2 regions of the Comamonas sp. HJ-2 genome follow, and region 1 is predicted to be linked to the other one. Evidence: predicted binding sites of a transcription regulator. Region 1 holds the regulator's gene; the other holds the start of a gene.

What was found. Region 1 encodes FNR, which switches genes on or off when oxygen is low (the NO sensors DNR and NnrR bind a similar motif). Its sites were predicted from a motif close to TTGATNNNNATCAA; they were not measured.
Region 2: a site for FNR is predicted at 1,530-1,543, ahead of ACWGXF_RS10265 (DUF3149 domain-containing protein). Genes of this name have one in related genera too.

Annotation. Positions count from the first base shown of each region.
Region 1 is NZ_JBSIFD010000014.1:162,375-172,988, reverse strand. Features, by position in the region: gene hemN (oxygen-independent coproporphyrinogen III oxidase) at 1-1,004, opposite strand, end outside; gene fnr (fumarate/nitrate reduction transcriptional regulator Fnr) at 1,273-1,995, shown strand; gene ACWGXF_RS13595 (hypothetical protein) at 2,059-2,322, opposite strand; gene ACWGXF_RS13590 (FixH family protein) at 2,580-2,885, opposite strand; gene ccoG (cytochrome c oxidase accessory protein CcoG) at 3,012-4,454, opposite strand; gene ccoP (cytochrome-c oxidase, cbb3-type subunit III) at 4,537-5,448, opposite strand; gene ACWGXF_RS13575 (cbb3-type cytochrome oxidase subunit 3) at 5,476-5,613, opposite strand; gene ccoO (cytochrome-c oxidase, cbb3-type subunit II) at 5,631-6,263, opposite strand; gene ccoN (cytochrome-c oxidase, cbb3-type subunit I) at 6,283-7,719, opposite strand; gene ccoS (cbb3-type cytochrome oxidase assembly protein CcoS) at 7,783-7,920, opposite strand; gene ACWGXF_RS13555 (heavy metal translocating P-type ATPase) at 7,920-10,301, opposite strand; gene ACWGXF_RS13550 (universal stress protein) at 10,490-10,614, shown strand, end outside.
Region 2 is NZ_JBSIFD010000011.1:23,640-29,717, forward strand. Features, by position in the region: gene ACWGXF_RS10255 (aminotransferase-like domain-containing protein) at 1-940, shown strand, start outside; gene ACWGXF_RS10260 (SlyX family protein) at 937-1,158, shown strand; gene ACWGXF_RS10265 (DUF3149 domain-containing protein) at 1,284-1,427, opposite strand; gene ACWGXF_RS10270 (M20 family metallopeptidase) at 1,645-3,072, opposite strand; gene ACWGXF_RS10275 (tripartite tricarboxylate transporter substrate-binding protein) at 3,163-4,188, opposite strand; gene ACWGXF_RS10280 (glutamate ABC transporter substrate-binding protein) at 4,874-5,776, shown strand; gene ACWGXF_RS10285 (amino acid ABC transporter permease) at 5,780-6,078, shown strand, end outside.

The DNA of each region.
Region 1 (10,614 bases):
ACCTTGCCGATAGCCGATACGCCCAGTGCAATCAGGTCGCAATCAGGCTGGGTGCTGTAGCCCTGAAAGTTGCGATGCAGGCGCCCCTGGCGCTTGGCAATGGCCAAAGAGTCGTCAGGCAGCGCAAAGTGGTCCATGCCTACATAGACATAGCCGCCATCCATGAATGCATCAATTGCGCCGGAGAGCATGTTCAGCTTGTCCTGTCCCATGGGCAGGTCTGCCGATTCGATGCGCCTTTGCGGCTTGAAGCGCTCGGGCAGATGCGCATAGGCATACAGTGCAATGCGATCGGGGCGCAGCTCATTGACCTGTGCCAGCGTGCGCGCAAAAGACTCGGGCGTCTGCCTGGGCAGCCCGTAGATCAGGTCCACATTGATGGAGACAAAGCCCAGGCGGCGCGCCTCGGCCACCAACGAAAAGACTTGCTCGGCGGGCTGCTCGCGGTGCACCGCTTTCTGCACCGCGGGATCAAAGTCCTGCACGCCAAAGCTCAGGCGATTGAACCCCATGTCCTTGAGAGCTCTCAGCCGCTCGTTGCTGACGGTGCGCGGATCGACCTCGATGGAGTACTCGCCCGCGGGATCCAGCTTGAAATGTTCACGCATCAAGACCATCAGCTGCTGCAACTCGGCATCGCTGAAGAAGGTCGGTGTGCCTCCGCCCAGATGCAGCTGGCTTACGAGCTGGCCTTTGCCGCAATGCTCGGTATGCATGGCCAGCTCGCGGCTCAAGTAGTCCAGATACTCGGCAGCCTTCTCATGATGCTTGGTCACGATCTTGTTGCAGGCGCAGTAATAGCAAAGCGACTCACAGAACGGCACATGCACATAAACGGACAGGGGCAAAGCGCGCGAGCCAGAATGCGTCTTGCGCTGCTTGAGTGCCAGTATGTAGTCGTCTGCACCAAAAGCCTCAACAAAACGGTCGGCTGTTGGGAACGATGTGTAGCGTGGGCCGGGGATATCAAAGCGGCTCAGCAACTCAGGCGTGACTGCGGTCATAACTGGGAGTTAGGGTGCGCCCACACTCTGTATAGAGCAGATTTCAATGGAAATCAGATCCTGAAAATCATGCCCAAAATAGGCAAAAGCGCGTGTTTTTGAACGAATACAGGCAATGTGCCCCAAGGCAATCACCCTGTCCTTGATGAAAATCAAGAGACCTCAAGGCAAGTGCTGCGACAATTTGATCCATCTCATCTTCAACCACGAGGTCAATGACCAGCGCGACTCTCCACTCCGTGTCTGTCTGCGCCGTTGCAAAAAGCCCATGAATCTTCAGACCATCAAAGCATCCTGCTCCAACTGCAATCTGCGTGAACTGTGCATGCCCATGGGCCTGGACGATGAACAAATGGAGCGCATTGACGAGATTGTGGCCACGCGCCGCAAGGTCAAGCGCGGTGGGCTGCTGTTTCGCAATGGCGAAGAGTTCACCTCGCTGTATGCCATTCGAACCGGCTTCTTCAAGACCAGCGTGGCCACCGAAGACGGACGCGATCAGGTCACAGGCTTTCAGATGGCTGGCGAAATCATTGGTCTGGACGGCATCGTCAACGACCACCACACTTGTGATGCCGTGGCCCTGGAAGACGCCGAGGTTTGCGTCATGCCGTTTGACAAACTGGAGCAGCTCTCGCGCGAGGTCACTGCCCTGCAGAACCATGTGCACAAGGTCATGAGCCGCGAAATCGTGCGCGAGCATGGCGTGATGCTGCTGCTGGGCAGCATGCGTGCCGAAGAGCGCCTGGCGGCCTTTGTGTTGAACCTGGTCCAGCGCCTGTCGGCACGCGGCTTTTCCAAGTCGGAGCTGGTGCTGCGCATGACGCGCGAAGAAATCGGCAGTTACCTGGGCCTCAAGCTCGAGACCGTGAGCCGCACTTTCTCCAAATTTGCAGAGGAAGGCATTGTGGAAGTCAAGCAGCGCCACCTGCGCATCCTGGATACCGAGGCGCTCAAACGCATCGTCAACAGCCAGCAATGCCAGAACTGAACCGAGTCGACAGACACTCTCAAGACAAAGCCCGCGGACAGCGGGCTTTTTTGTCTGTGCGAATTAATCGGGCAGAGGCTCGGAAACGATGCCGCCATTGAGATCGCTGACGGAGCGACCCAGCATCACCGTCATCGCACCTCCGATCAGGGTCACGACCCAGAAGGCAAAAAAAGCGACCGTATAGATGGCCTGGCGCGACCAGTCCAGGGGGGAGCCCAGCCAGTGCACATCCAGCGGGTCCACAAAGGCGAAAACCACCATCTCCATGATTGCCGCCGCCAGAAAGGCCGGCCAGACAATCCACATCCAGCGTCGAGCATCCATCCTGATTCTCCTTGGGCTGTGGGCTTGGTCATATTTTGCACAACAGTGGTGACCGTTCATGCAGGACTGCGGGCATGCACCGTGGCGGGAAACCCTGAACCACTCTCTTTTCAGTAGCATCCTGCGCCATCTGGATATCAAAAAACCATTTGCTTCTACATCAACGTTAGACAGAACATGCGCAACACGCTCTGATTTTGATATCGGCAACAAAAAAGGCCGCAAAAGCGACCTTGGCGGAGCAAGCGCCGGAGCGCTCAGCGATCCAGCGGATGGTCCTTGGCTGGTGTGGCCGCATGATTGCGGCCGGTGACTGCTGGTGCCAGGCTTTTTTCACTTTCGCTCAGGCGCTGGTTGATTTCCATGCCATGGCGGTAGTAGTCAGGGTCAATCACGGGATCGGGCCTGCTCAGTGCGATGTATGCGGTGACAAAGCCGGCAATCACCACGATCACCGGGCCGGCGATGATGAGCCAGACATGGGCAAACTTCCACCAGGGCTTGCCGTCCTCGGGGTGGATGATCTTGGCCGTTTGCGAGACCTTGGCTTGTGCTGCCGACATGATGAAACCTCTTTCCAAAATTCTGACCACCCAGGCACACACGGCAGGGTGGCATAAATTGTTGCCGATTGGCGGTGCCCTTGTCCGGCCTCCGTGATGGCTCACGAAGACCGTCAAGACCTGGCATTAACGCGGCACCAGGAACACCGTCTTCTCGGAAATACGCCCTGCTCCGGCAGTCACTGCATCCACATTGAAGTGTACGGGGTGCGAGCCGGGAGTTGCTGAGCCATACGGAATCTGCAGCCGCACCGCAATGCCGCGCGTCTCTGCAGGGCCAACGCTCACTTCCTGCTCGGATGCGACTTCCAGATTCTCCAGGCCCACGGCGCTGATACGGTAGCGCTGCTCGGACTCGGTGGCGTTCATGATCTGCAGACGGTAGACGTTCTCCAGCTTGCCGCCCGCCACGATGCGCGAAAGCGCAGCACGGTCACGAATCACATCGACCTTGAGCGGCTCGCGCAGCACCAGACTGGCGATCATGGCAGCGCTGAGGGCCACCAGCACGGCCGAGTAGATCAGCACACGCGGGCGGAAAATACGGCGAATAACCTGCACCTGCTTCCAGGCCTTGGCCACGGCATTCTGAGTGGTCAACCGGATCAGGCCACGCGGATACTCCATCTTGTCCATCACGGAGTTGCAGGCATCGATGCACAGACCGCAGCCGATGCATTCGTACTGCAACCCTTTGCGGATATCGATGCCCACGGGGCAGACCTGAACGCAAAGCTTGCAATCTATGCAGTCCCCCAGGCCCTGTGCCTTGTAGTCGACGTCTTTCTTGCGCGGGCCGCGAGCTTCACCACGTTCGGCGTCGTAGCTGACGATCATGGTGTCCTTGTCGAACATGGCACTCTGAAAGCGTGCATAGGGACACATGTACTTGCAGACCTGCTCGCGCATATAGCCGGCGTTGCCGTAGGTGGCGAAGCCGTAGAACGCCACCCAGAAAATCTGCCAGTTGCCCTGGAAGGCCATCAACTCCACACCCAACTCACGGATGGGCACGAAGTAGCCGACAAAGGTGAAACCTGTCCAAAGAGACAGAGCGATCCAGAGAAACTGCTTGAGCGACTTTTTCCAGATCTTCTCCAAAGTCCAGCCGCTCTTGTCGATACGCATGCGGGCACTGCGATCGCCTTCGACCTTGCTTTCGATCCACATGAAGATCTCGGTGTAGACCGTCTGCGGACAGGAGAAGCCACACCACAGACGCCCGGCTACGGCGGTAAACAGGAACAGCCCCAGTGCGCTGATGATCAGCAGCCCCGTCAGATAGATGAAGTCCTGCGGGTACAGCACCAGTCCGAACAGATAGAAGCGCCGGGCCCCCAAATCGAACAGCACCATCTGGCGCTCGCCCCACTGCAGCCAGGGCAGGCCGTAGAAGACGATCTGGGTCAGAAACACCATGGCCCAGCGCCACCGTGAGAACACGCCGCTAATAGAGCGTGAGTACACTTTTTGCTCGGAAGCGAACATAGGCACCAACTCAGGCCCGCCCTCATGAGGCTCAGGCGTGATCGGTATGACTTTTCGGGGCTTCCCCTGATCGCACGGCATCGCAGTTCCTTAATATTTTTGTAATTACTGAAAATTGAAACGCGAAAAAGGCGGTGCCAGGGCACCGCCTTTTAAAAACGCATTACTTCTGGTTTTGCGTATTCGAAAGACTCCAGACATAGGAAGCCAGCACGGCAATTTGCGCCTCCGTCAACTTCTCTTTCTGGGCAGGCATCTCATTGTGCTTGCCGTTGTTGACGATGTTGACGATTGCCGCCTCACCCCAGCCATGCAGCCAGATGTCATCGGTCAGGTTAGGAGCTCCCAGCGCGGGGTTGCCCTTGCCGTCCATGCCGTGACAAGCCGCACAGGCCACGAATTTGGACTTGCCCTGCGAAGCCTTGACGGCATCGTGAGGGCTGCCCGACAGGCTCAGCACATAGTGCGCCACATTGCGCACATCCTCCGCCGAGCCCACGGCTGCCGCCATGGGCGGCATCATGCCGATACGGCCGTTGGTGATGGTCTCCCTGATCTTCTCGGGAGATCCGCCATGCAACCAGTCGCCGTCCGCCAGATTCGGGAAGGACTTGCTGCCGCGAGCGTCAGAGCCGTGGCATTGCGCACAGTTGTTCATGAACAGACGCTCGCCAATGGCCATGGCCTGAGGGTCCTTGGCCATTTCTTCGGTGGGCATGCTGGTGAACTTGGCATACAGAGGCTCCAGGTCCGCCTTGGCCTTGGCCATTTCCTTGTCGTAGGCGCCGGTCTGGCTCCAGTCCAGCTTGCCGCCGAAGCCGCCAAGACCTGGGTAGACCACAAGATAGCCCAGGCTGAAAACCACGGTGATCACGAACAGACCCATCCACCACTTGGGCATGGGGTTGTTGAGTTCACGCAGGTCTTCGTCCCAGACATGGCCTGTGGTGTTGTCGCCCGAGGGAACGACCTTCTTGCGGGCCACCAGAATCAGCAGCAGCAAGCAGCCAAAGATGCCGATCAGCGTAATCGCCGCGACATACACCGACCAGAAATTGTTAATGAAATCGCTCATGGGATGTTCTCGTTGTGGTGATCAGACTCAGTCTTCCAGGAATGGAACCTGAGCTGCCTCGTCAAAACGGGCCTGGTTGCGGCGGGCATACGCCCACCACCAGATGCCCACGAAACACGCCAGCGATGCCAGCGTGGCCACGATACGCATGGTGGTGATATCCATTTCCAGCCCTTTCTCTCTTACTTGACGGCGCGACCAAGGACCTGCAGATAGGCAATCACTGCCTCCATCTCTGTCTTGTCCTTGACCTCGGCCTGAGCACCGGCGATTTCCGCATCGGTGTACGGCACGCCCACCTTGCGCAGCGCGCTCATGCGCGTTGCCACGGCCGTGTCATCCACCTTGTTGGCTTCCAGCCAGGGGTAAGCAGGCATGTTGGACTCGGGCACCACGTCACGCGGGTTGTTCAGGTGGATGCGATGCCATTCGTCGCTGTACTTGCCGCCCACGCGATGCAGGTCGGGGCCGGTACGCTTGGAGCCCCACTGGAAGGGGTGGTCGTAGACGAACTCGCCAGCCACCGAGTAGTGGCCGTAGCGCATGGTCTCGGCGCGGAAGGGACGGATCATCTGCGAGTGGCAGTTGTAGCAACCCTCGCGCAGATAGACGTCGCGCCCCATCAGCTGCAACGGCGTGTAGGGCTTGAGACCCGCCACGGCTTCGGTCGTGGACTTCTGGAAGAACAGCGGCACGATTTCCACCAGGCCGCCAATGGTCAGCACGAACAGCGTCAGCGCGATCAGCAAAAAGTTGCTGGTCTCGATCTTCTCGTGCGAAAAGCTCTTGGGAGCTGCGTTATTTTGATCAGACATTGCTTTTGCTCCTCAATGCTCAGGCGTGAGCCACCACGGCAGGCACTGCCACCTTGACGGAACGGCCGGCCATTGCGGTCTTCCAGGTGTTCCATGCCATCACCAGCATGCCGCCCAGATACAGCAGACCGCCAGTCACGCGAATCACATAGAAGGGATAGGTCGCCTTCACGCTTTCCACGAAGGTGTAGGTCAGCGTGCCGTCGGGGTTGACAGCGCGCCACATCAGGCCCTGCATCACACCGGCAATCCACATTGCGGCGATGTACAGCACGATGCCGATGGTCGCCATCCAGAAGTGCAGCTCGATCGCGGGCACGGAGTGCATCTTCTCGCGGCCGAACAGACGGGGGATCAGGTAGTACAGAGAGCCCATGGTGATCAGACCCACCCAGCCCAGAGCGCCGGAGTGCACGTGGCCCACGGTCCAATCGGTGTAGTGGCTCAGCGCGTTCACGGTCTTGATGGCCATCATCGGGCCTTCGAAGGTGGACATGCCGTAGAACGACAGGGACACGATCAGGAAACGCAGGATGGGATCGTCGCGCAGCTTGTGCCAGGCACCCGACAGCGTCATGATGCCGTTGATCATGCCGCCCCAGCTGGGAGCCAGCAGGATCAGCGAGAACACCATGCCCACGGACTGGGTCCAGTCAGGCAAAGCGGTGTAGTGCAGGTGGTGAGGACCCGCCCACATGTACGTGAAGATCAGCGCCCAGAAGTGCACGATCGACAGGCGATACGAATACACGGGACGGCCCGCCTGCTTGGGGATGAAGTAATACATCATGCCCAGGAAGCCGGCGGTCAGGAAGAAGCCCACGGCGTTGTGCCCGTACCACCACTGAACCATCGCGTCCTGCACGCCGGCGTAAGCCGAGTAGCTCTTCATCCAGCCGGCGGGGATGGAAATATTGTTGACGATGTGCAGCAGGGCCACGGCCAGAATGAAAGCACCGAAGAACCAGTTGGCCACATAGATGTGCTTGACCTTGCGGATACCGATAGTGCCGAAGAACACGATGGCATAGGACACCCAGGTCACGGCAATCAGCAAGTCCAGAGGCCATTCCAGCTCGGCGTATTCCTTGCCCTGGGTGTAACCCAGAGGCAGGCTGATGGCAGCGCCGACGATAACCAGTTGCCAGGCCCAGAAAGTCAGGCTGGCCAGCTTGGGCATGAACAGCTTGGTCTGGCAGGTGCGTTGCACCACGTAGTAGCTGGTCGCGAACAGCGCCGAGCCACCAAAAGCGAAGATCACGGCATTGGTATGCAGCGGACGCAGACGTCCGTAGCTCAGCCATGGAATGCCGAAGTTGAGTTCCGGCCAGGCCAGCTGGGACGCGATAAACACGCCCACCGCCATACCTACCACCCCCCATACCACGGCCATGATAGAGAACTGTCTTACGACGGTGTCGTCGTAATAGACAGCATTGTTATTTGTTGCTTCCATCGGGCACCTCTTAGATATCTTGCAAAGTGTTCATTGGTTTCTGGTCGGACTCGTTGAGCCACATCAATCGTCGCGAAGAATGCGCTCGCCTTCTTGTTCCACGCTCTCGAACTGGCCCCGGTACACGGCCCACCACAGGGCAGCCACAATGGCCATGACCAGAACAACCGACAGCGGAATCAATACATACAAAATGTCCATCAATGGCCTCCTTGAGTCAGTGGCATGACGGTGCCCCGCGGCGCAAGGTGCGCGGGGGCGGACGCGTTGCTATCAGCTGCCTGCAGCGGCAACGCACGTGCAAGACGGGCTGCGTTGGCGACGACCAGCAAGGAGCTCAGCGCCATGCCGAGCCCTGCCAGCCAGGCAGGCATCCAGCCCACGAGGGCCAGAGGAATAGAGATCGCGTTATAGGCTGCTGCCCAACCCAGGTTCTGGCGCACCACGGACAGGGTCCGTCGGGCCAGCAACAGGCTTTGCAACACTAACTCCAGGCTGTCTCCCAGTACCACGAAGTCTGCTCGCGATTGTGCCAGCGGCACTGCTTTACCAAAAGCAAAAGAGACATGCGCTCCGGCTAAAACTGGGCCGTCATTCAGGCCGTCGCCCACCATGGCAACCTTATGCCCTGCAGCCTGTGCCGCCTGCATGGCGGCCAGCTTGTCCTGCGGTTTGCAGTCGCCCTGCGCCTGCTCTATGCCCAGCTTGGCGGCCACGGTTTGCACCGCTGCAGAGCGGTCACCCGAGAGCAGTTGCACCGTCACGCCTTGCTGCCTGAGGTCGGCAATGACCTGGGCCGCTTCGGGGCGCACGTCCTCGCTCAGATGGAACTGCGCCAGGGGCAGCCAGCCACCTTGCGATTCCTCGGCCAGCACCACGCTCTGCCCTGGCTCATGCGGTGCCAACTCGGGTACGCCGCAATGCGCGGCCGAGCCCAGACGAAGATGGCGGCGCAAGGCGGTATTGCTGCGCGCCTGCACCCAGACATCGAGGCCGCTGCCAGCGATTTCCTGGACGGAATCCAGCAGCCATGCGCTGGCAGGCAATTCGGCCACCTCGGCCGCCTGCGCCAGTGCCTTGGAAGCAGGATGCATGGACTGGCGCGCCAGCAAGGCGGCCAGCGCCAGCAGCTCATCAGTGTTCTGACCTTCAGCAGGTGTCAGCGCGCGCAGCACCAGGCCGTCGCGCGTCAGCGTTCCGGTCTTGTCGAACACCAGCGTATCCACGGCGGCCAGCGCCTCCAGCCCCTGCAGATTGCGCACCAGCACGCCGCTGCGCGCCAGGGTGCCGGCCGCCGTCAGCATGGCCACAGGCGTGGCCAGCGAAAGCGCACAGGGACAGGTGACGATGAGCACGGCCACGGCCACCATCATGGCCTTGCCCGGGTCGGTGGGCCACCACCAGATGGCGGCAGCCAGCGCCGCCAGCAGCACCACGACGAGAAAAGGCCGGGCCACCTTGTCGGCCAACTGGGCCAGTGTTGGCTTTTGCAGCGAAGCGCTTTCCATCAGATTCACGATCTGCGCAAAGCGGGTGCCCTCACCCACGCTGTCCACTCTCACCTCGACAACACTGTCCAGGTTGTAGCTGCCGGCAGTGACTGCATCGCCTTGTGCGCGCAAAACAGGCGTGGACTCGCCAGTCAGAAGCGCCTCATCGGCATGGGTGGTGCCGCGCAGAATCCGGCCGTCTGCGGGGAAAGCCTCGCCCGTGAGCACCCGCACCACATCACCCACACGCAGACGGCGCGTGGCCACACGCTCGAACTCTCCCGAGTCGGGCTGCTGACGCAGCACCGAATCCGGCAGCCGGTTCATCACGGCTTCCAATGCACCGGCCGTGCGGTCACGCAGGCGCAGCTCCAGCCAGCGCCCTGTGAGCAGGAAGAAGACAAACATGGTCAGCGAGTCGAAGAAGACTTCCTGACCGAAAGGACCGGAGGGATCAAAAGTGCCCAGCGTGCTGATGGCAAAGGTGATCAACATGCCCAGGGCCACGGGCAGGTCCATGCTCACGCGGCGCTGGGTGATGTCCTTGAGCGCGCTCTTGAAGAACGGGCCGCAACAAAACAGCACCACGGGCAGAGAAATCACCCAGGATGCCCAGCGCAGCAAGGTCTCCATCTCCAGCGACAGGTCGCCGGGCCGCGCCGTGTAGGCTGGCCATGCATACATCATCACCTGCATCATGCACAGGCCGGCCACCAGCCAGCGCCACAGGGCACGGCGCGTCTCGGCCTGGCGCAGCTCGCGCGCAAACGCGTCGCGCGCGGGCAAGGCGCGATAGCCGGCACGCGACACGGCCTCCATCCATTGCGATGGAAGCACCTGGGCAGGACGCCACTCGACACGGGCTCGGCGCGTTGCGGCACTGACTTCGGCTGCCTGCACTCCGGGGACAGCCCGAAGCGCCTCCTCGATGGTCAGCGCACATGCAGCACAGTGCATGCCCTCCAGAACCACAAAGGAATCCCACACCGGGGAATCGGTTGCATTCTCGGAGATTGGGGCCTTGGAGCTCTGGCCGGCGGGGCGACCAAACGAGCTCCATTCTTGCGGATCGTCCAGCAGATGACTGTGCATCTGGGACAAGTTCAGGAAACCGGTGTCAGCAACAGCATGCTCTGCCGCGGAAGGCTGGACAGTAGTGTGTTGGGACATGTTTCAAGCGTAACGACGCCAGATGATACCCACCTTGACATTAATCAACCGTTAACTGCCCAATCGACATATGCTTGTATTTACAACGCATGCAACCTAAGGAGAAAGCTATGTACAACCGCATTTTGATTGCTACCGACGGCACCGAACTCTCAGACAAGGCTGTGCATGCAGGCCTGGATCTGGCCGCTTTGTGCGGCGCCAGCGTGATTGCGCTCAAGGTTGTCTCGCACTA
Region 2 (6,078 bases), on a different contig from region 1:
CGATGTGGCGCCCGATCAACTCATCGTCACCACCGGCAGCCAGCAGGCACTGGACTTGCTGGGCAAGACCATGGTGGGAGAGGGTGACAAGGTCATCGTCGAAGGCCCCACTTTCCTGGCCACGATTCAGTGTTTCCGCCTCTATGGCGCAGAGGTGATCTCCGCCCCTGTGGACGAGCATGGCGTGAAGACCGACGAACTGGAAAAGCTGATTGCCGAGCACAAGCCCAAGCTGGTCTATCTGATCCCGACCTTCGGCAATCCCAGTGGTGCCATGCTGAGCCTGGAACGCCGCAAAAAGGTGCTGGAGCTGGCCGTCAAGTACCAGACTCTGGTGGTAGAAGATGACCCCTACGGCGATCTGTACTTTAATGAAGCGCCTCCTGCCAGCCTGCTGTCGCTGACGCGCGAAGTTCCTGGCAGCCGAGAGTGGCTGGCTCACTGCGGTTCGTTGTCCAAGGTGCTCAGCCCCGGTCTGCGTATCGGCTGGCTGATTGCACATCCCGAATTGCTTGCTCGCGCCGTGATGTGCAAGCAGTTCAGCGATGCCCATACCAGCACCTTTGCCCAGGCCACTGCAGCCCAGTATCTGAAGTCCGGCGCCATGCCCAAGACCCTGGCCCATGTGCGCGAGGTCTATGCCAAGCGTGCCGAGACCATGGGCGATGCGCTGCGCGAGCAACTGGGCGATGCCGTCGAGTTCGTGCAGCCTGCCGGCGGCCTGTTCATGTGGGTGCGCCTGACGGGCGCGCGTGGCCAATTGGCGGATGCGGCCGTGTTGGCCAAGAAGGCCATTGAAGAGGGCGTGGCCTTTGTACCGGGCGCTCCGTTCTATGCACAGAACCCCGATACGGCGACCTTCCGCCTCTCGTTTGCCACGGCTGACGAGGACAAGATTCGCGCAGGCATTGCTCGTCTTGCCAAGGCGCTGAAGTCATGAGCGACAGTCACGAAGCCTTGCAAGAGCGAATCATGGAGCTGGAGATCAAGGCCAGCTACACCGAGGATTTGCTCGAGCAACTCAATATGACGATCTACCGCCAGCAGCAGCAGATCGATCTGTTGATCAACGAGGTGAGGGAACTCAAGCGCCAAGCGCCAGAAGGCGGGGGCGCGATGGTGCGCAATCTGCGCGACGAGTTGCCGCCGCATTACTGAGCACGCTGGGCGATGCGGTCAAGAAAAAGGCCGGAGTGAAAGCTCCGGCCTTTTTTGCACTCGAACCGCACCATATCGCCAGCAACCCAAGGCAGTACATGCGCAGCGTGCTATGAAGTCTGGATTTACTCCAATGGGGTGCTGGCAACGTTCTTCATCTTGCCAAGAAAGAGGCGGGTAAAGAAAGCGGCCATGACGATGATCAGCAAAATCACGGCCAGGCTCATCAGTCCGTAGTCGGTTGAAAAGAGATCGATCATCAGCTTCATGGTGCCTCCCTGTTGAGTTTCCGCAGTCTTGCGGCATGTCTCACTATGGCCGCTCGGCCTGGCCGGGGGCTTGTGCTGCATCAAGCTTTGACCGCAGCCGCTTTGAGGCAGAGCAAGCATGGCGCGCATGGCGAATCCTCAATCCTGGCGGGCGCTTTCAGGGGCTTTTGCTTTGAGGTTGCCGAAATTCCTTTCAGAGGAGGGAGGCGTTGCCAACTTACTTTCGCAAAAAGGGCAGAGCTACCTCTGCAGGAATGGGGCAGACATAGGGCTTGCCCTCGCGGCGTTGCAGTAGTTCTTCCTTGGCGCGTTCCAGCAACTCGGGCTGGGCGAACAGCTCCATGGCGGTGGCTGTCAGAATTTTTGCGGCGTGCACCATGCCGGTGTGAGCCAGGCCGGACTGCCCCTGCGACACCATCTGCCAGGAGTGCAGCGGTGTGCCAAAAGCATAGCAGGCCACCCAGGCCTGAACCGTGGGCGTGATCCAGCTCACATCGGCCACGTCGGTGGAGCCGAACATAATGTCTTTGGCGTTCGGGTCGTAGGGCGTCAGACCTTCAAAAATGGCCGGCACCTTGCCGCGCAGCACGCTGGCCAAAGGGCGGCTGACGGCATCGACATCGTTTTTGTCCAGCGTGGCCTGGAACCGGCCGGCAACAGCATGTGCCTGTGCATCGGCTTGCAACTGTCCCAGTGCCTGCATCTGCGCATGCATCACGCTGTTCAGCGTGCTGTTTTGCAGCAGATTGGAACAGGCCTTGTCGAAGATGATTTCGAGCTTGCAGTCCGTCATCAGTGCGGCGCCACGCGCCACGTTCTGAACGCGCTCATAGAGTTCGGCGGCTTCGTGGTTGCGTGCTGCCCGCACCAGATACAGCACTTCGGCGCGCGCCTGCACGACATTGGGCGACAGACCACCGCTATCGGTGACGGCGTAGTGCACGCGGGCGTCCGAGGGCATGTGCTCGCGCAAATAGTTCACCCCCACGTTCATGAGCTCCACTGCATCCAAGGCGCTGCGGCCCAGGTGGGGCGAGTGCGCGGCATGCGATGCCTTGCCATGGAAGACAAACTTTGCCTGAATATTGGCCAGCGTGCTTTGGCTGAACAGACCGGTGTAGCTGGCTGGGTGCCAGGTCAGTGCTGCATCCACATCATCGAACACGCCGGCGCGGGCCATGAAGGTCTTGCCGGAGCCGCCTTCCTCGGCCGGACAGCCGTAATAGCGCACGCGTCCGCTCGTGCCGGTGCTTTTCAGGTGCTGCTGCAGCGCAATAGCGGCAAAGTGCGCAGAAGTTCCCAGTAGATGGTGGCCGCAGCCGTGGCCGGCCAGACCGGGGCTGTCGGTGGACGGGGTGCAAACCAGAGCACCGCTTTGCTGGTTCAGGCCTGACAGGGCGTCGTATTCACCCAGCAAGGCAATGACCGGGCCTGCATCGCCCCATTCGGCCATGAAGGCGGTGGGAATGTCTGCTACATCGCGGGTGATTCGAAAGCCAGCCTGCTGCAGCGCATCGATGTGCAGCTGGGCCGAAGCGTTCTCGGCATAGCGCAGCTCGGCCAGAGACCAGATCTGGTCGGCCAATGCCGTCATGCGCGGTGTCTCGCGTTGAAAAAAATCCTGCAGGGCGCTCATCGCTTGCATGGCAAAAGGGTCCTTGAGCTGTGGTGAAGAAGATAGGGCATGAAGAAGCAACCGGCCGGCTGCAGCGAGTGCCGGCTGCAGGGCGGGCTCTTATTCGGGCTTGACGCCGGCCTTGTCGAGCAGGGCCTTGTTGCGCTTGAGTTCGGCGGCGATCTGGGCCGGGAACAGGGAGGGCGCTGCCTCGGTCGCCGTCGCGCCCAGATTCTTCAGATGCTTTTGCACCTCGGGCAGGTGGACTGCCTTGACAGCCGCATCCTGCAACTGCTTCACGATGGGAGCTGGTGTGTTGCTGGGGACGACCAGACCGAACCAGCTGATGCCCAGTTCGTTGAGTTCGTCGTAGCCCAGTTCCTTGAAGGTCGGCACATTGGGCAGGTCGGGTGAGCGGCCATGTGAGGCCACCACCACAGGCAGCAGCTTGCCGCCCTTGATCTGTGGCATTGCCGAGGGCAACTGGTCGGTCATGATCTGAACCATGCCGGCCAAGGCGTCATTGAGTGCAGGGCCGTTGCCGCGATAGGGCACGATCTGGATCTGGGTCTTCATGGTTTCGTTGAACGAGGCAACCATCAGATGTCCCAGCGTTCCCAGGCCCGGCACTCCGGCACTGTAGGTGCCGGGCTGGGCCTTGACCTTGGCGAGAAAGTCCTTGAAGTTGTTCACGCCCATCTTGGGGTGGGCCATATAGACCGAAGGCATGGTCACCAGATTGGCAACCGGCAGCAGCTTGCCTTCAATCTTGCTGGCGCGTTTGTAGAGCAGGGGGTTGATGGTGGCTGTGCTCACGGTAGCCATGCCAATGCTGTAGCCGTCTGGAGCTGCCTGGGCGATGGCCTCGCTGCCGATCAGTCCTCCTGCGCCGCCCTTGTTGTCCACGATCACCGGTTGCCCCAGCGTGGTGCGCATGCCTTCGGCAATCACGCGGGCCACGATGTCGGTGGAGCCGCCGGCGGCAAAAGGCACGATGAGCTTGACAGGCTTGCTTGGATAGGCGTCAGCAGCCAGCGCCTGCGGCGCAGCTAGGGTCCACAAGGAGCTGGCAATCGCCAGCGAGAGCAGGCCGACGCTGCGATTGAGGCCATTTGTGCAGCCGCGAGTGCGTGAAGAGATGGGCATGGAGGGCTCCTGAAAGATATCGGCCGATGCGTGCCTGCACCATCAGTGCTGTTCACGAACTTCTGCCGTCATGGGAATGAAATATAGAAATTCCGGAGCCTGGGCAGTACATGTTATTTGCTGCTAGCTATAAGCTTTGCCGATACCTTGGGTGCGCCTCTCTCTGTGGGGCTGGATGGCTTCTAGTAAAAACCCTTGTATTTCTCGCGATCATTGATCATGTTTGCCATGGACAGTGCCAGGGACAGAGATGCCGCTCAATATCGCTGGATCTGTTTAGGGGTCGTGTGTATTTGGTCACGCGCGGCGACAGCGAGGTTTTGACTTCTCAAGTTGATGGCTTGAAAGCTGCCGTCGAGGTGTTCTCAGCAGGTTGCCTTGGCGGTGTGATCTAGCGGCGGCAATATTGCCTTGCCTGCCGCAGGTGCTGCTTGGCCGGCTTGGCACCAGCAATCGCATCGAGCTTGAGTTCAGACTGTTCGCTAGTTGCCATAGCCGGACGCCGGCAGGGTCAGTCTCTCGAATGAGTGCTAGGCAAGGCCTGGGACTGTTGGCGGCGTCGTGCCCTGTTGGGGCACAAGGGCCGTATTGTGTGCACAATGGTGACTACGCTCGGACGAGCGGCTCGCGCATTCCAAATGCTGCTTTATATTGATTCGCGTCGCAGACCATCCAAGAAGACCGCATGTCGATCAAATCCATTCTGAAATCCACCGTGGTGGCACTGACGATCGTGACCGGTGGGTCGCTTTTCGCACAGGGCACTCCCATCAATGCAGCGGCCTATGACGCATTGGTTGCGCAAGGGCCTGTGGCCGATGCGGCGACCATCGCATCGAGCACCTGGGCCAGCAAGATCAAACAGGCTGGCACGCTGCGCCTCGGCAGCACGCAAACCTCGAATCTTTTCTCGCTGCTCAATGAGAAAGACGGCAAGATCCGCGGCTTTGACCTGGGTCTGGCCCAGCTCATCACTCGCTACATTCTGGGCGACGCCGCCAAGTACCAGTTCACGCAGGTGACCTCGTCCACGCGCGAGCAGGTGCTTGTCAATAATCAGGTGGACATGGTCTTCGCCACCTACTCCATCACTCCTGCTCGCGCCGAGAAGATCTCGTTTGCCGGCCCTTACTACACATCGCAGTCCGGCGTGCTGGTCAAGTCGAACAACAAGACGGTTCAGTCTTACAATGACCTGGGCGGCAAGAAGGTGGCCACGCAAGCGGGCTCCACGGGGCCTGCGATATTGGCCCAATATGCTCCCAAGGCTGTCGTGCAAGAGTTTCAGACACATCAGGAAGCCCTCGATGCACTGCGTCAGGGGCGCGTGGATGCCTACGTGACTGATTACACGCTGCTGCTCAACGCCCTGAGCCTTGGCACCAGCAACGCGCGGCTCGCGGGTGCGCCATTCGGCGCGCAGGACCCCTATGGAGTTGGACTGCCCAAGGGCTCGGACGGCGTAGCATTCATCAATGCCTTCCTGAAGAAGCTGGAGGCTGATGGTACCTGGGCCAAACTTTGGACTATCTCCATAGGGCAGCGTACCGGTAGCACGACTGTTCCGACGCCGCCTGCTCTGCCTTGAACAATGGGTGAGGTTTCCAGGCTCCTGGCCGATTATGGGCCTGCCTTCTGGCAGGCCCTCTTGCTGACATGGAAGCTCACGGTAGTGTCCTTTGTGCCCGGGGTCATGCTGGGTACGGTCGTCGCGGTGCTTAGGCTTATGCCATTGCCGCCGTTGCGCTTGGCACTGACCGTCTACGTCGAGATCTTCCGCAATATTCCCAGCGTAGCGCTGCTGATCTTCATCGTTTTCGCGCTACCCGATCTCAACATCGTGATCGACTATGAGCCCAGCGTGATACTGACGCTGACGCTGGTCTGCTC